Regions from separate parts of the Corynebacterium sanguinis genome, predicted to be linked through region 1. Evidence: riboswitches for the same ligand, from Rfam matches in the RefSeq annotation. Region 1 holds a riboswitch; the other holds the start of a gene.
The links. A riboswitch is a leader RNA that binds a small molecule or an ion and turns the genes downstream of it on or off. The one in region 1 is predicted to bind cyclic di-AMP.
Positions count from the first base shown of each region.

Region 2: linked by a shared signal. The riboswitch ahead of E3227_RS00945 (resuscitation-promoting factor Rpf1 domain-containing protein) and the one ahead of E3227_RS07460 (C40 family peptidase) in region 1 are both predicted to bind cyclic di-AMP.

Region 1 is NZ_CP038157.1:1,533,213-1,544,714, forward strand. Features, by position in the region: gene qcrB (cytochrome bc1 complex cytochrome b subunit) at 1-1,577, shown strand, start outside; cyclic di-AMP (ydaO/yuaA leader) riboswitch at 1,948-2,156, shown strand; gene E3227_RS07460 (C40 family peptidase) at 2,169-2,924, shown strand; gene E3227_RS07465 (C40 family peptidase) at 3,147-4,193, shown strand; gene E3227_RS07470 (glycosyltransferase family 4 protein) at 4,195-5,331, shown strand; gene E3227_RS07475 (ROK family protein) at 5,343-6,314, shown strand; gene E3227_RS07480 (lysophospholipid acyltransferase family protein) at 6,323-7,060, shown strand; gene E3227_RS07485 (hypothetical protein) at 7,075-7,266, shown strand; gene E3227_RS07490 (polyadenylate-specific 3'-exoribonuclease AS) at 7,272-7,805, shown strand; gene E3227_RS07495 (class II 3-deoxy-7-phosphoheptulonate synthase) at 7,865-9,253, shown strand; partial or broken gene E3227_RS07500 (protein kinase domain-containing protein) at 9,289-10,530, opposite strand; gene E3227_RS07505 (Rv2175c family DNA-binding protein) at 10,529-10,969, shown strand; gene E3227_RS07510 (alpha-(1->6)-mannopyranosyltransferase A) at 10,941-11,502, opposite strand, start outside.
Region 2 is NZ_CP038157.1:173,301-184,802, reverse strand. Features, by position in the region: gene E3227_RS00975 (DNA repair helicase XPB) at 1-711, opposite strand, end outside; gene E3227_RS00970 (ABC transporter permease) at 724-1,908, opposite strand; gene E3227_RS00965 (ABC transporter ATP-binding protein) at 1,908-2,795, opposite strand; gene E3227_RS00960 (helicase-associated domain-containing protein) at 2,876-4,975, opposite strand; gene E3227_RS00955 (hypothetical protein) at 5,028-5,222, shown strand; gene E3227_RS00950 (YeeE/YedE thiosulfate transporter family protein) at 5,376-6,767, shown strand; gene E3227_RS00945 (resuscitation-promoting factor Rpf1 domain-containing protein) at 6,764-7,402, opposite strand; cyclic di-AMP (ydaO/yuaA leader) riboswitch at 7,414-7,576, opposite strand; gene E3227_RS00940 (cold-shock protein) at 7,852-8,235, shown strand; gene E3227_RS00935 (DUF2771 domain-containing protein) at 8,232-8,717, opposite strand; gene E3227_RS00930 (glutaminyl-peptide cyclotransferase) at 8,724-9,533, opposite strand; gene E3227_RS00925 (DUF3027 domain-containing protein) at 9,552-10,280, shown strand; gene E3227_RS00920 (hypothetical protein) at 10,277-10,972, opposite strand; gene E3227_RS00915 (NCS2 family permease) at 11,105-11,502, shown strand, end outside.

The DNA.
Region 1 (11,502 bases):
CTGGTTTCCTACGACCCCAGCTGAACAAGGTCTTCCCGACCCACTGGTCGTTCATGCTCGGCGAGATGGCGCTGTACAGCTTCATCATCCTGCTGCTGACCGGTATCTACCTGGCCCTGTTCTTCGACCCGTCGATTACCAAGGTCATCTACGACGGCGGCTACCTGCCGCTCAATGGTGTCGAGATGTCGCGCGCCTACGCCACTGCTCTGGACATCTCGTTCGAGGTGCGCGGCGGCCTCTTCGTCCGCCAGATGCACCACTGGGCCGCCCTGATGTTCATGATGTCCATGTTCGCGCACATGCTGCGCATCTTCTTCACCGGTGCGTTCCGACGCCCGCGTGAAGCGAACTGGATCATCGGCGTCACCCTGATCCTCGTCGGCATGATCGAGGGCTTCATGGGCTACTCCCTGCCGGACGACCTGCTCTCCGGCGTGGGCCTGCGCATCATGTCCGCCATCATCGTGGGCATCCCGATCATCGGTACCTGGATGCACTGGGCGATCTTCGGCGGCGACTTCCCGTCGGACCTCATGCTGAACCGCTTCTACATCCTCCACGTTCTGATCCTGCCGGGCCTGATCCTCGCGCTCGTCGCGGCTCACCTGCTGCTCGTGTGGTTCCAGAAGCACACTCAGTTCCCTGGCCCGGGCCGCACGGAGAACAACGTCGTGGGCATCCGCATCATGCCGGTGTTCGCCGTCAAGGCCATCGGGTTCATGTTCGTTGTTTTCGCCGTGCTCTCCGGCATGGCGGGTCTGACCACCATCAACGCGATCTGGAACCTGGGCCCCTACAACCCCTCGCAGGTTTCCGCTGGCTCCCAGCCTGACGTCTACATGCTGTGGACGGACGGCGCGGCGCGTGTCATGCCGGCGTGGGAGCTCTACTTGGGCAACTACACCATCCCGGGTGCGTTCTGGGTGGCGCTGATGTGTGGCATCCTGGTGGCACTCCTCTTCGCCTACCCGTTCATCGAGCAGGCTGTGACCGGCGACCGCGCCCACCACAACCTCCTGCAGCGCCCGCGCGACGTTCCGGTGCGTACCGGGATCGGCGTCATGGCTGTAACCTTCTTCCTGCTGCTGACCATCTCCGGTGGTAACGACCACGTTGCGCACTTCTTCGAGATCTCGCTGAACGCGATGACGTGGTTCGGTCGTATCGGCCTGATCGTGTTGCCGCCGCTGGTGTACTTCATCACCTACCGCATCTGTGTCGGTCTGCAGCGCTCCGACCGTGAGGTGCTGGAGCACGGTATCGAGACAGGCATCATCAAGAGGCTGCCGAACGGTGCCTTCGTCGAGATCCACCAGCCGCTCGGCCCGGTCGACGAGCATGGTCACCCGGTGCCGCTCGAGTACGCAGGCGCCCGCGTGCCGAAGCAGATGAACCAGCTCGGCTACGCAGACTCCGAGACGATCGGTACGTTCTCCCCCGCAGAGCTCGATGTCACCGAGCGTGTCCGCGATGCGGCGGAGAGCAACCATCACGACGAGATCGAGACGCTGCGCGCTCTGGAGGAAACGAAGCATCTGTCCGACCGCGACGCGACTCCGCGAGACGACAAGTAGTCGCTTCACCGAGCTCGATAAAAGTACGAAGAATGGACCTTCCGAAGGGGAGGTCCATTATTTGTTACAACCCGATAACAAAGGGGACGTGACGAACGCCACATAAAGGAACTATAGAGAATCCGGGCACGGCGCCGAGCCGGGTTTCCGAGGTGGTTGAGACGGGAGAAGAGCCTGCTAGGGGCAGTAATTTCTACTTTAGTAGAAACGGGCGCGGCTCTGAATTGACCGCACCGGGCCGAGCGATGTCGCGGATCTCGGAAAATAACGGCGTGATAACGGATGTCGCATTGGACAATCCCCGTTGCGGTTTCGTAACCTACTCGAGACTTTGCGGCAACGAACGTTGGATGCAAGTTACGACAACAACAAACATATAACGCCGAATCCTCGGCAACGGCAGCGCACAAGGCGCCTGCGGTTGTAGGGGAGCCGGGGACCCACCACAGGGCCCGCGGGCCTCACCTGGGGTTAATGCGCGCAAGGATCTTCACCCAACTTGTTAGGTAGGAGACGGAGCGGCGCAGGACTTTTCTCAAGTCCAACCCGTCAGCTAACCCGGTAGGCAAGAGAAGATATGGAGTAATTCACGTGGCACAGCACCTTCGCCAGAACTCGTCCGCAGCGCGCAACATTGCTGCCGTTTCCGCCCTCGTTACGGGCGCAACCCTTCTGGCACCCGCCACCGCAGACGCGGCCGAGGTTCGCGTCCCCAACAGCCCCGTCAGCGTCCAGGTCCCGGGTATTGAGAACGTGCCCGGCATCGCGGCCATCCCCGGTATCGAGATGTGGATCCCCTCCCTCGGTGGCCAGGCATCGGGCGGCGACGTTGCCGCTGCGATCGCCGCAGTGAAGGCTGTCCCTGGCGTCACCAACATCCCGGGCTTCTCCGCCTTCCTCGCGGACGCTGAGACCCGCTACGTCTCCGCCCCGGTCGAGACCTCCACGCAGACCGTTGCGGCCGCGGCTGCCGAGGCTCCGGCTGTCATCGCTCCGGCGCCGTCCGCCGGCCAGCAGATCGTCGATATCGCCCGCTCCAAGATCGGCTCCCCGTACGTCTACGGCGCAGCGGGCCCCAACGCTTTCGACTGCTCCGGTTTCACCTCCTGGGTCCACGCCCAGGCTGGCAAGTCCATCCCGCGCACGTCCCAGGCCCAGGCTTCCGGTGGCACCCCCGTCAGCCTGGACAACATCCAGCCGGGCGACGTCGTGGTCTACTATGGTGGCGCCTCCCACGTTGCTATCTACGCGGGCAACGGCACCATCATCGACGCCCTGAACTCCGGTGCTCCGGTTGCAGAGCGCCCGCTAAACATGATGCCGATCCACTCCGTGGTTCGCTTCTAACCCGCTCGCTTCCACCGGCCTCGCGTGATCGCTGCGCGAGGCCGGTTTCGCGTCTTAAAACAATTGCTCCGTAATAGATTGATTCTCGGGAGCGGGGCGCTATAGTGTGTAACAGTTCTATAAAGCTCGGGCCGCGTTGCTGCGTCTCCAGCGCCGCATTCACGCTGGATGTGGCCCATATCCTGCTTAGGGTTTAACAAGGAAGGTTTCGAGGAAGTCACCGTGGGAAAGCACTCTCTTCCTCCGCGCGCTCGCCGAAGCGCCGGAACAATTGCATACACATCTATCTCGCTTGCCACAGCGGGCGCTGCCGTGGCGGGACTCGTTTCTCCCGCGCACGCTGAGGACCTGGACACCCTCATCGCGGAACTGGGCACCGTCTCTGACGAAGCGACCGCAAAGATGGAGGAGATCAAGGCCCTCGAGGTTCAGCTCGACCAGGCGCGCGCGGAGCTCGATGAGAGCGCTCGCGTCGCCGCTGACGCCCAAGCTAGGGCGATGGAGGTGCGCGGTGCCCGCGCGCTGCAGCAGGGCGACGTCAACGCCGTTGCCACCTCGACCTACCGAACGCTGCAGGTCGACAGCGTGGTGAACACCCTGGGTTCCGCGACTCCGCAGGAAGTCATTGACAGGACCACCTACCTCGGATCCATTTCACGCAAGCGCCAGGAGCAGCTTGAAGGCCTGCGCGCCGCGAGCGAAGAAGCCATTCAGGCTGCGCGTGAGGCGGACGTCGCTAAGGCGACGGCGCAGTACAACCGCGTCAAACTTGACGCGCAGAAGGCTCAGCTGGAGAAGGAGCGAGCCGACATCGAGGCCCGCATTAAAGAGGTTGAGGCCCGCGTGGATGCGCTGACGCCCGAGGCGCGCCAGGCATGGATGAACCAGTCCAACCCGGTGCCGGTGGACCTGCTCAACCCGGGCGCGTTCGGCAACGCGATCACGGCCGCGGCGCTCGCGCAGCTGGGCAAGCCCTACGGCTGGGGCGCGTCCGGCCCCGATGCCTTCGACTGCTCCGGGCTGATGGTGTGGGCGTACTCCCAGAACGGCAAGTCGATCCCGCGCACCTCCCAGGCGCAGCTGGCCGGCGGCACCCCGGTGTCCATGTCGGACCTGCAGCCGGGCGACATTATTGGCTACTACCCGGGTGTCACGCACGTGGGCATGTACATCGGCAACGGCCAGGTCGTCCACGCCTCTGACTACGGCATCCCCGTCCAGGTCGTGCCGCTGAACTCGATGCCGGTCCAGGGAGCGGTCCGCTACTAGAATGCCGGTGCTGCTGGTCGCCAATGACTTCCCACCCACTGTCGGTGGGATTCAGTCGTATTTGCGGGACTTTGCTGACGAATTTGTACGCCGCGCCGGCCCCAACGAGCTCATTGTGTTCGCCTCCACTCAGGACGCCGACGCGGCGCGCTGCTGGGATGCGGAGGTGGACTACACCGTGGTGCGCTGGCCGCGCCGCGTCATGCTGCCCACCCCGGCGACGGCCCGCGAGATGCGCCGCCTCATCCGCGCCCACGGTGTGGCGACGGTGTGGTTCGGTGCCGCCGCGCCGCTGGCGCTCATGGGGGCGGCGGCAAAGTCCGCCGGGGCGAAGCGCGTAGTCGCCTCGACCCACGGCCACGAGGTCGGGTGGTCGATGCTGCCGGGCGCGCGGCAAGTGCTCACGGCAATTGGGCGGCGAGCCGACGTGGTCACGTACATCTCCGAGTACGCGCTCGGGCGCTTCCGCAGCGCGGTTGGGTCCTCGCCGAGGTTCGTGGCGTTGCCGTCGGGCGTCGATAAGCAGTTTTTTCGCCCCGCAAGCGAGGCTGAGCGCGCCGCTGTGCGCGCCGAGCTGGGCGTCCGCGGGCCGCTGATCGTCTGCGCGTCGCGGCTGGTGCGCCGCAAGGGCCAAGACACGCTTCTCGATGCCCTCCCCAACGTCCTCTCCGCCCACCCGGGCGCGCGCCTCGTCATCGTCGGCACGGGCCCCTACGAGCGAGCTTTGAAAGAGCGCGCGAAGGGTCTCGGCGATGCCGTGGTGTTTACCGGCGCCGTGGATCGCACGCGCCTGCGCGACATCGTGGCCGCGGCGGATGTGTTTGCCATGCCCGCGCGCACGCGCGGCGCGGGCCTCGACGTCGAGGGGCTCGGCATTGTCTACCTCGAGGCCCAGGCGTGCGCCGTGCCCGTTGTGGTGGGGGATTCGGGCGGGGCGCCGGAGACGGTGACGGATCAGACCGGCATCGTGGTCGACGGCCGGGATGCAAACGCGGTGGCCGCCGCGATCGTCTCACTGCTGGATGACCCCGCGCGCCGCCGCGAGATGGGCCGGCGAGGCCGCGCCCACGTGGAGCGCGCCTTTTCTTGGGAGGCCTTGGGCGATAGGCTCTACAGCCTTCTGTGCCTGGCGGGTTAACATAGTTGGCTATGCTCTCCGAAACCCGAAGCGCGAACGCCGCGCCGTTGACCATCGGCTTCGATATTGGCGGCACGAACACGCGCGCGGGCGTGGTCACGGGCGCCGGGGAAATCATCGACTCGCGCTCGATCGCTACGCCGCACGACGCGGAGGAGCTCACCGCCGCGATCACCCGGCTCGTCGCCGAGGTACGCCGCGACCACGACATCGCGGCGGTCGGCGCGGCGATCGCCGGCTTTTTGGACCCGGCCTGCGAGAAGGTGCGCTTCGCCCCGCACTTGCCGTGGCGTAACGACGCCCCCGTGAAGGCCATCCTTGAAGAGTCCATCGGCCTGCCGGTGCGCCTCGAGCACGATGCGAACTCGGCGGCGTGGGGCGAGTACCGCTTCGGCGCCGCCCGCGACGCTGAGACGTGGGTGTTTTTCGCCGTGGGCACGGGAATCGGCGCGACGCTGATGCACCGCGGCGAGATCTACCGCGGCTCGTTCGGCACCGCGCCCGAGTTCGGACACATCACGGTAGTGCCGGGCGGGCGGGTGTGCTCCTGCGGCAAGCACGGCTGCCTGGAGCGCTACGCCTCGGGCACGGCGCTCGTCGACACGGCCGTCGAGGTGGCGTCGGCAGGCGGCTACAAGGGCTGCGGGCTCTACCGCGCGGTGGTGGACAAGCGCGCCACGGGCCACGATGTGATGCGCGCGGCGCGGCGTGGCGACGCCCTGGGCAAGGCGGCCGTCGATAAGTTCGCCCGCTGGCTGGGCATGGGCCTCTCCATCGTCGCTGACGTCCTGGATCCCGAGCTGATCGTGCTCGGCGGGGGAGTCAGCAGTGACGCGGACCTTTTCTTAGGAACCGCGCGCGAGGCGATGGCGCACGACATGGTGGGGGCGGGGTATCGTCCGCTTCCGCACGTAACGTGCGCCGAACGAGGCCCCGAAGCGGGTATGCTCGGAGTGGCCGATTTGGCCCGCGAACTGGTGTAGGAGGGGAAATGGTCAGCGTCTGGTACATGATTTTCAGGATCTTCATCGGGATCCCGCTGTTGTTCTGGAACCGCCCGAAGATTGAGGGCTCCAACAACATCCCGCGTAAGGGATCAGCGATCCTGGCATCAAACCACCAGGCAGTGATGGATTCCTTCTATCTGCCGCTGATGGTGTGGCGCGAGCTGACCTTCCCCGCGAAGAAGGAGTACTTCACCTCTCCCGGGCTTTCCGGCGCGATCCAGCGCTTCTTTTTCAGCTCGGTGGGTCAGATCCCGGTGGACCGCACGTCCGCGGGTGCCGCAGAGGACCTGCAGCGCGCCGCAAAGGGAGTCTTCGACGAGGGCAGGCTGCTCGGTTTCTACCCGGAGGGCACCCGCTCCCCGGACGGGCGCCTGTACAAGGCGAAGACGGGCATGGCGCGCATCGCCATGACCAACAACGTCGACGTGATCCCCGTGGCGATGTTCGGCACGCGCGACGCCAACCCGATCGGCACCGTGATCCCGCGGCCGAAAAAGGTGAGCATGAAGATTGGCACCCCGATCAACCCGCACGAGTGGGCGCGCGAGAACGGGTTCGACCCGCAGTCGCGCGAGGTGATGCGCCCCTTCTCGGATTACGTGATGGCGCAGATCCAGCAGCTGTCCGGATTTGAGTACGTGGACATGTACGCCGCCGACGTGAAGAAGTCGCTCGAAGAGGGCAACGGCTACCCCGAGGGCGCCGAGCCCAAAGCCAGGTAAATAGGATTGAACCCATGGACCGAGACCTCATCATCCGCATTGCGCTGTGCTGCGTTTTCGTGATTGCGGTGCTGATTGCAACCCAGACCGGGCGCGGCATCAACATTGTTGCACCGCTGTCGGTAGTGGGGGTGGGGCTCGTGATGTTCTGGCCGCGCCGCGGTGCGCACGACGCCCCGCCTGCCGAGCCGGGCGACCGAGCGTGAGCCGGGTGCGCTACTTCTACGACACCGAGTTCATCGAAGACGGCGTGACCATCGAGCTGGTCTCCATCGGAATCGTCGCCGAGGACGGGCGCGAGTACTACGCCGTGTCCACGGAATTTCGCGCCGATCGGGCCAACCGCTGGGTGCGCGACAACGTGTTGGACAAGCTGCCGAGCCCGGGAGGCGAGGAGTGGAAGACGAAGGCGCAGATCCGCCGCGAGGTCGCCGCGTTTCTCACCGCCTCCGACACCCAGCCCGAGCTGTGGGCGTGGGTCGGCGCCTACGACCATGTGGTGCTGGCGCAGCTGTGGGGCGATATGAGCGGGTTGCCGCGCACGCTGCCGCGCTTTACCCGCGAGCTGAAGCAGTATTGGGAGATGGCCGGGCGGCCGAAGCTGCCGAGCCTGCCGAAGGGCAATCACAATGCGCTTGTCGACGCCCGCCACAACGTGGCTAAGTTCAACGCCTGCAGGGAGGTTTTACCCCTCGAGGACAGCGGAGCCATTTCCACGCTGCGGGAGCACCGTTCCACCAGGTGAATTGCACTTGGTGTGACCTGGGGTTTCAAAACTAGCGGCGGCGTGATAGAACTTAAGGGGTGAGTTGGACAATTGACATCCCCAAAGAGGCGCTACCCGATCTTCCCCCCTTGCCGGGAGACTTGAACGAGACGTTTTTGGACGTCATCTCCCGCGATGCCAAGCAGCAGCCGTCGTGGGATGCGGATGAGGCCAGCAACGTGCGCAAGCTCCTCGAGTCGGTCCCGCCCGTGGTGCTCGCGCCCGAGATCGAGACGCTGAAGACTCAGCTTGCCGACGTCGCACTGGGCAAGGCGTTCCTCCTGCAGGGCGGTGACTGCGCCGAGACATTTGAGTCCAACACCGAGCCGCACATCCGCGCTAACGTGCGCACCCTGCTGCAGATGGCGGCGGTGCTGACGTACGGCGCGTCGGTGCCTGTCGTCAAGCTTGGCCGCATCGCTGGCCAGTACGCGAAGCCGCGCTCTTCCGACCTGGACGAAAACGGCCTGCCGAACTACCGCGGCGACATTGTCAACGGCGTGGAGCCCACGCCGGAGGCCCGCCGCCACGACCCGGCCCGCATGGTCCGCGCTTACGCAAACGCCTCCGCCGCGATGAACCTGGTACGCGCGCTGACCTCGTCCGGCACCGCGGATCTCAACCACATCCACGATTGGAACCGCCAGTTCGTGGCGGCGTCGCCGGCAGGCGCGCGCTACGAGGCGCTGGCGCGTGAGATCACCCGCTCGCTCGATTTCATGCGTGCCTGCGGCGTTAACGACGAGCTCCTGCGCACCAGCGAGATCTACGCCTCGCACGAGGCGCTGCTGGTGGACTACGAGCGCGCCATGCTGCGCCTGGCCGAGGACAGCTCGGGTGAGACCAAGCTCTACGATTTGTCCGCGCACCAGCTCTGGATCGGTGAGCGCACCCGCGGCATGGAGGACTTCCACGTCAACTTCGCCGCGATGATCAACAACCCGATCGGGATCAAGCTCGGCCCGAAGGTTACGCCTGAGGAGGCCGTGGCCTACGCCGAGAAGCTGGACCCGAACCGCGAGCCCGGCCGCCTCACCATGGTCATCCGCATGGGCCATGAGAACGTCCGCAACGTGCTGCCCGGGATTGTCAAGGCCGTCGAGGCCTCCGGCCACAAGGTGGTCTGGCAGTCCGACCCGATGCACGGCAACACGTTCACCGCCTCCAATGGGTACAAGACGCGCCACTTCGACAAGATCATCGACGAGGCGCAGGGCTTCTTCGAGGTGCACCGCGAGCTGGGCACCCACCCGGGCGGCATCCACATCGAGCTGACCGGCGAGAACGTCACCGAGTGCCTCGGCGGCGCGCAGGACATTACCGACCTGGACCTGCCGGGTCGCTACGAGTCCGCTTGCGACCCGCGCCTGAACACCGAGCAGGCCCTCGAGCTGGCCTTCCTCGTCGCGGAGATGCTGCGCTACTAAGCGCAGTCTTCGAACATCGTCTCCCCGTCCTAGCGAATAAGGGCGGGGAGTTCGCCGTACATGCCCGAGCCGAACCACCACGCGCCGATGGCCACTAGCGCGATGACCAGCAGCGACAGCACCGCAAAGAACGCGGTGCCGAGCACGCTGCGGTTGGTCAGCGGCTCCGGTGGCGGGGCGACGGGCGCTGGCGCCTGCTGCTCCGGCGGGCGCGGGGTGGCGGGCACCGGAACCGGGGCGGGCGCTGGCGGCACAGCGGGTACGGGGGCAACTGGCGGCGCCGCGCCAATCACGCGGGTGCTGCTCGACTCAGGAAATAGCCGCTGCTCAAGCGCGGGGGCCGCAGGTTTGGGCTGCGGGGTGTTCAGCAGGGTCACGGCCGTGGGGTGGGCCGCGGCGCGGTTCGCGGCGGAGTCGCGCGGCACGGGCACCACGTAGTCGGGCAGGTCGAGCGCTGCGGCGACGTCGTCAAGCGCGGCGAGGAACTCGGCGGCGTCGACGAAGCGGTCCTCGGGGTGGCGGGCGGTGGCTGTCGCCACGAGCTCGTCGACAAGCTTGGGCACGCCCTCAATGCGTGACGACGCCGCCGGGACGTCCCTGTTCAGCCGCGCGTACGCGTGGGCGAGCGGCGTGTCGCCGGAGAACGGGACGGTGCCCGTGAGCAGCTCAAATAACACGATGCCGGCGGAGTAGACATCGGAGGCCGGGCCCATCGGGGAGCCGTCAACCTGCTCGGGCGAGAGGTAGCTGACGGTGCCCACTATCTGGTCGGTTGAATGGGTTGAATCGGCGGCCGCGCGCACGAGGCCGAAGTCGGCGAGCTTCACGCGGTGGTCAGAGTTGATCAGAATGTTGTCCGGTTTGATGTCGCGGTGCACCATCTCCTTGCGGTGGGCGATCGAGAGCCCGGTCAGCGTCGCGCGCATCACCGCGGCGGCCGCGTGCGGGGGCATCGGGCCGCGCTCGGCCAGCAGCTCGCGCAGTGTGCCGCCGCGGATCAGCTCCATGATGAGGAAAACGTGGTCGCCCTCGTGGGAGAAGTCGTAGACGTTGACCAGGTTGGGGTGCGACAGCTGAGCCATGGCGCGGGCTTCGCGCCGGAAGCGGGTGAGAAAGAGATGATCGTCGACGTAGCGGTTATCCATCACCTTCGCGGCGACTTCCCTGCCGAGGCGGACATCGACGCAGCGGTACACCGTGGACATGCCGCCGCGGGCGATGGGGCGATCGATGACGTAGCGGTTGTCCAGATAGTCACCCACGGCAAGCTCAGTCATGCATTCCAGTATGGCCGACAAGCGCCTCCAACAGCCAACCCACAGCCGTCGCGCGGGTAAGGTATCTCACGTGAATACGCCGAATATTGACCTCGACGGATTGCTCGCCAACGAGACGCTGCTACCCCTGCCAGATGTTGCCGAGTACCTTGGCGTCCCCGTGACCAAAGTGCACGACCTTGTTGGCGCGCACAAGCTGCTCGTCTACCGCAAAGACGGGGTGAAGTACGTCCCCGAGCGCCTCTTAGGCGAGGACGGGGAGCTATCCAAGTTCGTCGGCGGCGCCATCATGGTGCTTCACGACGGCGGCTACAGCGCCGACGAGATCCTCCACTACCTGTTCACCGACGACGAGTCGCTGCCCGGCCGGCCCGTCGACGCCCTGCACGGCCACGGCGCACGTGAGGTGATCAGGCGAGCGCAGGCGATGGCGTTCTAGCCTCAGCCGGCGTTGTCGGCGCCCGCGGGTAGACCACCTCGGCGGCGATCCAGGCGGCGGCGAAGGACACGACGATGAACCAGCCGTCGTAAAAGCGGTGGTTGCCGCTGCCGGTGAAGGCGAGAGCGACCACGACGGAGAAGAAGACCGTGGCGCGCCGCACCCACAGCGGCGTACTCACCGTGCCCAGCAGGGAGAGCAGCGAGGCGTAGTACCACGGGAAGGTCACCGCGTTGGCGACAAACGCCACTGCGTAGGCACACGCGATGCCCGCCACCGCCTCGCGGTCGTTGCGGCGGAAGATAAACCACGTCAGAGCCAGGCCGACGAGCATCAGCACCGCGCCGATCCGGCGCGCGAGTGCGAGTGCCGCGTTGTAGCGGAAGTGCTCGTCGAAAAGCTGGGCGAGGGGAGTGAACGCGTCGGCGACCAAGGTGGGGCCGGCGAGCGGGTTGACCACCTTTGAGTTCCCGGAGATCTCGGCGACCCAGCCGAAGGAGGAGCCGGAGAGCACAGTAACGGCCCACAGCACG
Region 2 (11,502 bases), 1.0 Mb from region 1:
CCCGGCGACCGTGTTCGTGACCAGGATCAGCGTGGTGGTCTTCGCCTGCGCCATCGACGCCGCGCCCACAATCGTCTTGCCGGCGCCGCAGGGCAGCACCACCACACCGGAGCCTCCCTCCCAGAAGGACTCGGCGGCGTACGCCTGGTAGTCGCGCAGCTGCCAGCCGTCGTGGTTGAGCTCGATCGGGTGGGATTCGCCGTCGACGTAGCCGGCGAGGTCCTCGACCGGCCAGTTAATCTTGGTCAGTTCCTGTTTGATGCGGCCGCGCTCGGAGGGGAACACGGTGACGATGACATCGTCAATGGCTGCGCCGAACAGGCCCCAGATCGCCTTGTGGCGCGAGATCTCCGTCAAGATGGCGGGGTCGTCCGCCTCGAGCACGAGGCCGTGGGCCGGGCTGTTGACCAAGCGCACGCGGCCGTAGCGGGCCATCGTCTCGGCGACGTCGATAAGCAGCGGCTGCGGCACCGGAAAGCGGGAGAAGCGCTCGAGCGTATCAACGGCCTGTTCCGCGTCGAACCCCGCGGCGCGCGCATTCCACAACGCGAGCGGGGTGATGCGGTAGGTGTGGACGTGCTCGGGGGCGCGCTCCAGCTCAGCGAACGGGGCGAGCGCGGCGCGGGCGGCCCCCGCGTCGGGGTGGTTGACGTCGAGAAGCACCGTCCGATCAGATTGGACAATCAACGGGCCGTCTGGCTGTGCGGGCATGCGCCCACGCTATCAGGCGCGGATTGCCTGCACCCACGACCGCTTGCCGCCGTTGTACAAGATGGAGCTGCGGTAGATACGCCCTGCGAGCCAGATCGCCACCATCGTGGCCACGAGTGCGAGCGCGTAGGAACCGAGCAATTGCGCGACGGTGAAATCGCCGCCGGCGTAGGTGATCGGCGCGGTGAAGATGGAAAACGGCGGGATCCAGCTCAGCACCTGCATCCAGGTCGCGGACGTCTGCAACCAACCGAACATGGGCACGTACATCGAGCCCATCAGCAGGAACAAAATCGGTGCCTGGGTGGACTGCAGGTCCTCGGTGCGCTGCACGAGCGAGCCGGCCGCGGCGTAGAGCGCGCCGAAGAACAGCATGGCCAGGATCCACGACAGGAGCATGATCGGCAGGATGGAGTAGGAGAACTCGACGGCCTCGTCTAGCCCCGAGACCATCAGCGCCACCATGCCGGAGCCGATGATGAGCGCGGTCAGCGCCAGGCCCATCGCGACGTTGCCGAGGATCTTCCCGGCGAGAAAGTCCATCGGGCGCACGGCAGCCAGGATGAGCTCGATGACGCGCGAGGATTTTTCCGCGGTGACGCGGCTGCCGATGTTCGCGGCGAACAGGATCACGGTGAACACGGTGACCAGCAGGGCGACGAAGGCGGTGAGCAGCTTCGCGAAGTCCGCCTCGGAGCGCTGCCCGCCCGCCGAGATGTCCACGCCGGTTACCTCGGTGTTCGGCATCGCGGAGGCGTACTGCTCTGGGGTCAGGCCCAGCGAGCTCAGCGCCTCGGTACTTGCGTAGCGCGTCGCGATGGAACTGATTTGCCCGAGCGTGCTCATCGACGGCTCCCCGTCCTCCAACACCTCCCACCCCTGCTCGCTGGCCACGACGGCCGTATCTACGTCGCCATTACGCACGAGTTTCTCTGCGTCCGCACGGCTGGACGCCTCGCTCACATCGAAGCCCGCGTCCGCGAACGCCGCTTCCGGCACCCCGACGACCGCAAGCGATACGGCCGGTTCTTCGCTGTCCTTATTTGCCTGCCAGGAGAAGAAGCCGATCATGCCGACGATGGACACGATGAGGATCGCCACCGTCACCCAGATCGACTTGGTGCGCGCAAGCACCTGGATCTCGCGCCCGGCAGTGGTGGTGATGGTTTCGGCGTGGGAGTAGGTATTTTGTGCCATTACTGCACTGCCTCCTTGAACAGGTCGGTGAGGTCGGGGACCACGCGGGTAAATTCGTGCACGTCGCCGGCTGCCATGGCGGCACGCAGGATGTCTTGGTCGAATCCAGCCTCGACACCGGTGACTTCGAGTACGACCGACTCCGCGTCCTCCTGGACGACCGCGGTGCCCGCCGGGTACCAGCCGCGTGCGCTGGTGCCCACGCGGTAGCGCACCGGGCCGCGGCTGCGCAGCTCCTCGACCCCGCCCTCGGCGACCATCCGGCCGTGGGCGACGATGCCGACGCGGTCGCACAGACGTTGCACGAGGTCGAGCTGGTGGGAGGAGAAAATCACGGGCACGCCGTGCTGCTTCGCGCGGTTGATGAGCATCCGGCTCATCACCTCGACCGCGACGGGATCGAGGCCGGAGAAGGGCTCATCGAGGATGAGCACGTCCGGGTCGTGGATCAGGCTGGCCGCGAGCTGGACGCGCTGCTGGTTGCCCAGCGAGAGGTCGTCGACCTTGTCGTCCGCGCGCTCGCTCAGACCGAGCTCCTCGAGCAGCGCAGTGGCGTTGTTCGTGGCCGTTTCAGTGCTCAAGCCGTGCAGCTTGGCCAGGAATACGAGCTGGTCGAGGATCTTTTCCTTGCCGTACAGGCCGCGTTCCTCCGGCATGTAGCCGATGCGGCGGCGGGTGTCATCGTCAAGCGGGCGGCCGTCGAAAAGCACCTCGCCCGAATCGGTCGCGAGCACCCCGAGCGCGATGCGCATGGTGGTGGACTTGCCGGCGCCGTTCGAGCCGACGAAGCCGTACATCTCGCCCTCGCGAACGGTAAGGCTCATGTCGTCGAGCGCTTGGGTGGTGCCGAACCTCTTCCTGAGGTTGCGGATTTCTAAGGTGGGCACGGTTGTTACTCCTCGGTACAGCGTAAAAAGATGCCACACTGGCGACTGTCACGCACCACCGTACTCGCGACAACGACTTGCTACAGTTCTGTCGCGGTATCCTCCACGCCGGTAATGCGCGACAGCTCAACGCGCAGCACGCGGCCGGTGGCCTCGTCGAGGGCGTCGATCAGCCCGGCGTTGACAGTGACGGGGATGACCTTGCGCTGCGTGCGCTGCCCGCGCTTGTCCACGTAGCCGATGGTGACCGGCCGCCGCGCCCGCACCGAGGCGCGCAGGGTTTCCAGGAAATCCCGCTCCTCGGTTTCAGCCGCCCCGCCCGTCGCGCGCAGCGAGCGGATGACCTCCTCGCGGTGCGCCTCGTCGATGCTGCGCTCGCGCGGCACCGTCGACGGCGTCGGCGCGACGAGCTGTGGGGCGTCGTGAAGCGTAAGCAGCGCGGTGCCGTCGCCGTCGGCGGCGGGTTGAAAGCCGCGCTGGCGCAAGAGCGCGACGAGCTGCGGCACGGGCACCTGCGAGATCGCGACCGTCGGGGCGATGAGCTCCAACCCGTCGACGCGCGCCACGGCTGAGGCGAGCAGAGCCTCGTCCTCGCAGCGCAGGTAGCTCGCCGCCGAGCCGACGCGGATGCTGCCGTGGGTCGCGGCCGCGTCGTTGATCAGGAACAGCAGCCCCTGCGGGACCTCGCCGACGCAGTGCTGCTCCAACCAGCGCGTCAGCTCCGCGCCGGTGCGCCCGGCGTTCAGCGCGCGCTGCACCGTCGCCGGCGTGACCCGGTACACACTCGCCATCCCGGGCGATTCGAGGTCGGCGAAGGACTCCAGCGTCGCCGCCATTTCCGGGGGCAGGGGCCCTGGGGCGAGGATGGTCAGATCCGCCTGCGCGATGACGTAGTTGATCTCCGCGGGCACGAGCGCTCGCGTCGCCTCGACGAGGTCGGTGCCTTCGACCACCGTGCGCCCGGGCGCGGCAGCGGTGTCCAGCGCGAGCGCGCCGATCGCGTGGCCCTCCTCGACAATGCTGCCCAGCAGAGCAGGCGAGATCCCGGAGGCCAGGATCGGGCTGTAGTGGTGCAGGTTTGCGCTCAAAGTCTCGCTATCCATCGCGCCAGCGCACAACCGCTTGACGACGCTCAACCTCACAAACCGGATCTCCGGCGCCCGCGAATCCTCGCTGAGCAGCTTCGTGTCCAGCTCGGTGCGCCACGGCGAGGCCAGCCACCCCAGAATCAGCACCGCCCACTGCTCGGGCAGGGCGCTGCCCAGCCAGGTGACACCGTCGCGGGTCGCGGCCAGGCAGTCCGTGTCGTCGATCGCGCCGCGACCGATCAGGCCTGCGGATTCGGCCACGGTGACGGCAAGCGCGGGGTCGAACCCGAGCTCCTTTTCCAGCGCGCCGCGGGCGCGCACCCCGACGCTGCCGTCTTTGAGCAGCTCGACCGGGGAGTCGAGCAGGTGGGCTATCGTGCGGCGGACCTGGCGCACGGCTTCGAGCCCGGCGGCGGTAGAGGCGGCGTCGACACGCGATTGCTCAACCGCATGCGTCGGCGCGACCGGTTCGAGCGGGTAGGTGCGCACGGGCGTGCCGCACAGGGCTTCGCGCACCGGCCGCGGCAACCGCACGGTCGTGGAGTTCACCCGCACGAGCAGCCCGAGGGAGAGCAGACGCGGCACCGGCAGCGTCGGGTCGGCGTCCGGGGCGGCGCCGCGGGTCGTGCCGATCGAGCCGGAGGCAGCAAGCGTGTCCAGCACCTGCCGCTCCCGGGGACTGATCGTGTCGAGCGACTGCGCCAGGTTGGCGGGGGCGGGGTCGAGGATGCGCCAGCCCGCGGGCAGCGCCGAGAGGACGCCGGGGGCAACGCGCAACGCCTCGTCGGGTCCGAACACGAGGGCGTGGGTGCGCAGGCGCGCCAGCGGCTCGCGCGTGTCAAAGGGTACGTTGATCGCGTCGAGTGCAACCGGGTCGAGCTCTGCGCCGGCGTCGCCCAGCGTTTCTAGAAGAGCGATGTCCGCGGCGGTGAGCCGGCGCAGGGCGCGCGCGATCGAGCCGCTGAGGGTCAACCGGGTCGCCAGCGAGGCCAGCGACGCCGGCGTGGGGAAGGCGGCGTCGGGGCGAGCGTCGAGAAGCTCGCGCAGCTGCTCATCGCTGAAGCGGGTGAGGGCCAAGTGCAAAGCGGACATATCGGGGGTGAGTTTACGTGCGTTTAGCGCGCGGACGTGAAACAATAGGCCCATGGCTTCCAACGTTGACAAGATCGGTCGCGCAAATCCGGCGTGGCCTGAGCACACCCCTGGCAATGGTCACCCGATTACGGAGATCTCTTCCAAGCTCGCGGGCGCGTCCAGCCCGTTCGGCGACGACTTGATTCTCCCGCGCCCCTACGAGGAGACGGGCTACGTCCACCCGACGACCCGCATTAACCGCTAAGCGGTTCTCTTAACTCGGCCCCTTCCCCGTTTACGCGGGGAGGGGGTTCTTTCACGCCCCGCAGTACAGACAGAGCGGTATGCAGCAGCTAGACAAGGTGGCCGGAATCCGGTACGGTCCCGGGTGACCAATTCCGTATACATAAGGACACTCATGCTCGCTTCAGGTCTTGTCGTCGGCGCCGCCCTCGGCGCCATCATGCAGCGCGGCCGCTTCTGCGTCACCGGCATGCTGCGCGATGTCTTTCTGCAGAAAAAGGGCCGCGGACTCGTCGCCCTTTTCATCGTCATCGCCGTCCACGCCGTCGGCCTCGCCGCCTTGACGACGCTCGGCGTCATCGCACCGGACTACCGCACCTTCCAGCCCGTGGCCGTCATTACCGGCGGTTTCCTCTTCGGCATCTCCATCGTGCTCGCGGGCGGATGCGCCTCCGGCACGTGGTACCGCTCCGCCGAGGGCCTCGTCGGCTCCTGGTTCGCGCTGGTTTTCTACGCGCTGTCCGCCGCCGCGATGAAAAACGGCATGCTCTCCGGGTTCGAGGCCTGGATGAAGCAGTGGGACACCGGCTGGACAACGCTGCCGCAGACCTTCGGTGTTTCCCCCTGGTTTTTCGCCATCCCGCTCGCGCTAGCGACGGCCTGGGCCGCGCATTACTACCTGGCCAAGGACGCCGCGCGACCGAAGGTCACCTTGCAGCAACCCTGGTACAAGAAAGCGCTGCACCCCTACACCGCGGGCACGCTCATCGGCATCCTTGGTGTGATCGCGTGGCCGCTCTCCGCCGCCACCGGGCGCAACGACGGCCTCGGGATTACCACGCCGAGCGCGCACGCAGTCTCCTTCATCACCACGGGCGAGGAGAAGTTCTTGAACTGGGGCACCCTGCTGGTGATCGGCCTGTTCATCGGCGCGTTTATCGCCGCGAAGGCGTCCGGGGAATTTCGCGTGCGCGTGCCTGACGCCACCACGACCGTGCGCGCCATCGTCGGCGGGATCGGCATGGGCGTCGGTGCGGCGCTCGCCGGCGGCTGCACCGTGGGCAACGGCATGGTGCAGACCTCCCTGTTCAGCTACCAGGGGTGGGTCGCCCTCGGGTTCATCGCCCTGGGCGTCTTCGTCGGGTCCAAGATCTGGCTCAAGCCCTCGGTTGCTGCGCCGCAGGGCACCTACAGCACCGAGGACTCCATCCGGTCCGCGGAGGACGCGGTGATTGAATCCACCCCGCAGGGCGGCGGGTTCCAGGTGGCAACGGGACTGATCACCGTGCCCACAACGCAAAAACGCGCCACGAAGGCGCGTCCTATTGGGCCGGGGCGCTACAAGCTAGACACCCTCGGGGCGGTGTGCCCCTTTCCGCTGATCGAGGCCAAGGACGCCATCGCCGAGCTTGACGACGGCGAGAAGCTGGTCATCGACTTCGACTGCACGCAGGCAACCGAGTCCATCCCGCAGTGGGCCGCCGACAACGGCCACGGGATTGAGGACTTCGCTCAAAACCGTGACGCGGGATGGGAAATCACGGTGGTGAAGAACGCCGCTCGCTAGACTAGCTTGGCGATGACAGCGTTGACGTCGCCGGCGAGGACGGCGTCGATAAGCGCCTTGTTGGCGAGGTAGAAGTTGTTGTAGTTGTCGCGGTTCGCTGCGTACGCGGTGTGCAGCTCGGCCGGGACGGCGATGTTGTTCTCGTTCAGGCGGGCAACGATCGCGTGGTACAGAGCGTCAACCTGCGGCGCTGCGGCCGGAGCGGCTGCCGGGGCCGGAGCAGGTGCCGGAGCAGGTGCCGGAGCAGGCGCGGCCTGGGCGTCGCGGTTGGTCGGAGCGGAGTTCAGGCCAAGGCGAGCGGAGCAGGAAGGCCATGCGCCCCAGCCCTGGCCGGCGAGGGTGCGCTCGGCGACGATGATCTGCTGCTCGCGGGTTGCCTGGTGAGCATACGGTGCGAACTGGCCGCCACCGTAGGCGCGCCAGGTGGACGCGGAGAACTGCAGACCGCCGTAGTAGCCATTGCCGGTGTTGATGGACCAGTTGCCGCCGGCCTCGCACTGAGCCAAGCGGTCCCAATCGGAGTCCGGAGCAGCGTTGGCTGCCGGTGCGATGATACCGGTCAGTGCTGCCGCGGCAGCGGTGCCAGCGAGCGCCTTCTTAGCGAAGGATGCGTTCTGCTTAGAGTGACGTGCCATGAAGATTGTGTTTCCTCTCTTGTTAACCGCCTGCGAAGTTAGCTGTCGGGTTCTGGCGCAAGGTGCCAGGCCGCGGGTGCGGCTTCACCCCTAGGAGTGACCTCCGGCGCGTGGGTGACGCGCGTGTGGGTCCTCCGCTTCTGTCCACAATGTCAATGTTGGGGAAGAATTGATTCAGGCCGGACAGAATTCGGCGTGGCCAAAGGTATATGGTTATGCGCCCGGGTTCGGGCTTGCGGGCGACTATATCGGTTTATAACGATTGAGTCACGCGGACAGCACGGAACGGATTCACACGAGTTACATCCACTTTAGTAGATTGCGTGAGAACGCAGTTCAGGACGGTTTTCCTGGCCTATAGTGACGTGCATCACGTTAGTAGAATATTCGGAACCGGCGGCGGTTATCGCGAGTAGTACAATGGCGGTTCTCGAAAGGAAGGAAAAGGCATGCCCGTTGGAAAAGTGAAGTGGTACGACGCTGACAAGGGTTTCGGCTTCGCCTCAAACCCGGGCGATGAGGACGTGTTCGTGGGCAAGAACGTCCTACCCGAAGGCGTCGACGAGCTCGTCGCTGGCCAGCGCATCGAATTCGACTTCGCCGCTGGGCGCCGCGGCCCCCAGGCGCTGCGCGTCAAGGTCTTGGACACGCCGAAGCGGCGCCAGACGCACCGCTACAAGCCCGAGGAGCTCAACAAGCTGCTCGCCGACATGATGACGGTCCTTGAAACGCAGATCCAGCCGGCCCTCGAGGCGGGTCGCTACCCGGACCGAGCGCACGGCAAGCAGGTTGCCGAGATCCTGCGCGCTGTGGCCAAAGAGCTCGACGCTTAAGAGAACGCCACCGACCACGTCGCAATCACGGGGACTTCCTCGCCTGCGTCGTTGGTATCCACGGCCAGCGCTGAGACCTCCGCCACGACGAGCCGGGCGGAATCCTTCACCGCGGGCACCGAGGCCTGATTGGCCTGGCCGGATTGGAAGATTTGCTCCTCGTTGGCCGCTGGGTCGTCGTAAATGCTCAGCAGGCGCCAACTCGACGCCGCGAGATCCTCGGGAACGCTCACGCTCACCTCGGAGGCGGGATCGAGGTCAAACGACGGCGGCTCGCCCCCGACGCACTCCGCGTCCAGCTCGCACACCGTATAGGGAGCGACCTCGAGCTCGGTTCCGCCGTTGGACACCACCACGCGAATCTCGCCCACGGGGGCGGCGGGCTTGCTGCGCTGGTAGTCAACAATGAGGTAGAACCCGCCGACGAGCACCACCGCGGCGACGATGAGGAGAGCCAGAAGCTGCCACGCCTTGAGTTTCATGGATCTCTACCCTACGGCAGCGGGTTGAAAGCTCACCCTGTAGAGGTCCGGCCAGCGCTTGCCGGAGAGGTAGAACTCCTCGGTGCCCGGGATGTGCGCAATCCCGTTGAGCACGTTGTTCGGGTCGGGCGCGGCGTTGTTCGGCAGCGAGGAGGCGTCGATCACGGCGGTGACGTCGCCCGTGGTGGCGTCGATACGCACGATGTCGGTGGTGAGGAAGACGTTGGCGAAGATCTGGTCGCCCACGCACTCGAGTTCGTTGAGCCGCGGCACTTCCGTGCCGTTGAGGGTGACGTCGAAACGCTCGCGCTCGGCGAGGGTCTCTGGGTCCATGCGCCGCAGCTGCGAGGTGCCGTCGGAGAGGATCACCTCGCCGTCGCGGGCGCACACGCCCCAGCCCTCGCCCTCGTAGGTGGTGCGCCCCAGCTCGTCGAGCGTCTGCGCATCGCGCTTGATGGCGACACCGTCCTGCCAGGTCAGCTGCCACAGGTGGTCGTCGACGCGCGTTAACCCCTCGCCAAAAAATCCCGGGTCGATATCGCGGCTGGCCATGACTTGCCCGTCCGGGGTCGCGCGGTAGATCCGCGAGCTGCCCACCTGGCCGGTGCCGACGTACAGCGTGCCGTCGTCGGCGACCTCGAGGCCCTGGGTGAAGCTGGAGGGGTCGAAGTCATAGCGCTCTTCGACCACCGCCTTAAGCTTCTCGACGCCCTGTTCACGCGGCTGCTTTAATTCCTGCGAAGAACACGAAACCAGCGCAGGTGTCAACAACAATGCGGCAAGCGGCGCGGCGGCTTTGAGGCTTAAGCGGGGCATGCCCTTATACTAGGCCTCGTGTCTCAGTCCAGGAATCGCGCTCACCGGCGCGCTAACAGCCCTCTGCTCGGCGAGGCAGCCGTCGCGGCTGCGAGGCAGGCCCTGGAAGAAATCGCCGAGGGTGACATCGGCCCCCACATCGGCGTAGCGGCCGTGTCCCCGAACGTGGCCACCCACCGCTTCGAGGCAGACGTGCCCGGCTACCCGGGCTGGGAGTGGAACGCGGTCGTCGCCTGTGCGACCGGGGCGAGCCGTGTCACCATCAACGAAGTCGCCCTCGTCCCCGCCTCCGACGCCCTGCAGGCACCCGAGTGGGTGCCCTACTCCGATCGCCTGCGCCCCGGCGACCTCGGCCCCGGCGACGTCATGGAGCCCGCCCCGGACGACCACCGGCTGACCGACGACTCCTTTGACAAAAACGCCGTTACCTTTGTCGGGCGCGAAACCGCGAACTACCTCACGGTCAACGGGCTGGAGGAGGCGAAGCAGCGCTGGCGTACCGGCGATTTCGGGCCGACCAGCGAATTCGCCGAGCAGGCCGCGATGGCGTGTCGGACGTGCGCGTTTTACATCCCGATGGCCCCGCCTGTGGGGGAGAACTTCGGCGTGTGCGCCAACGAGTACGCCGCGGACGGGCGCCTCGTCGCCTCGAGCTACGGCTGCGGGGCACACTCGCAGACCAAGGTCGCCGCGCCCGAGCTGCTTGACTCGGCGGACGTGTACGACGACGAGCGGCCCGTCTTCTAGGCCTGGACTGCCCGGGCGCGGCGAATCTCGTTGACGGTGCGGTGGGTGGGCACACCGGCGCGGTTGATCGAGGTGCGCCCGCTGACGAGCGCGCCGTACTCGCGCCACGCGCTGACAAGCCGGGCCCCGTAGACGGGGTCGATCACCCACGTCTCCAGGCGCTTGAGCTCGTGGGCGGAGAACCCCGTGGGCGAGCGCTCGATGGAGCAGCCCAAATCCCCCAGGATGCTCAACACCCCGTCGAGCGCGATCGACGGGGTCGTGTCGGGGTGGGCGGAGACAGTGATTACTCCGTCGGCCACGGTGAGCAGGGGAGACGTGACGCACTGGACGACGCGGGAAGAGGCGTCGACAAGCAATGCTTCGTGCATGGGGAGCTCGACGAGCACGCTGCGCTGCCACCCCAGGTCCGGGCCGTAGTGGGCGGGGTGGAGGCGGTTGTCTTTGACGGGCAGCGCCTCGACGGTGATCTCCGTCGGCGCGGGGGCGAGGGGGCGCAGCGCCACCGACACCGTGGGGGAGGTGCCCTGCGAGACCTCCACCACGACGCGCCGCGTTCCGCTCAAGGTGGCCAGCCGCACCCGCAGGCGGTTCACCTCGGCCGCCGACACGCCAAGTTCGCGCAGCGCGCGGACGTAGGCGCGACCGTCGGTGACGAAGCCACCGACGATGACGAAGGTAAAGACGTGCACGATTTCGACCTTAAACTCTCTGTCATTTCGGTTTGGAATTTCCCCGCGGCGGTGTAAGGCTATGCACTGACAATTTCATCGCCGGGTCAGACCTGTGAGGCCCGTCAGACCCGTCAGACAAGGGGACAACACGTGAGCTCTAGCGGATCCACCGCCGTGACCGGCACCAGCACCGGCTGGCTTGACCGATACTTCCACATTTCCGAGCGCGGTTCGACAGTGGGTACCGAGATCCGCGGCGGCGTGGTCACCTTCTTCGCTATGGCGTACATCGTGCTGCTCAACCCGCTGATCATCGGCACGAGCCCCGACCGCGACGGCGTGGTCCTCGGCATCCCCCAGGTCGCTGCGGCCACCGCCCTGGCCGCCGGAGTGATGTCCATCCTGTTCGGCGTGGTGGCGAAGTACCCGTTCGGCATCGCAGCGGGCCTGGGCCTGAACACCCTGGTGGCGGTCACGCTCGTTGGCCAGGAGGGCCTGACCTGGCCGGAGGCCATGGGCCTGGTGGTCATCGACGGCATCATCATCTG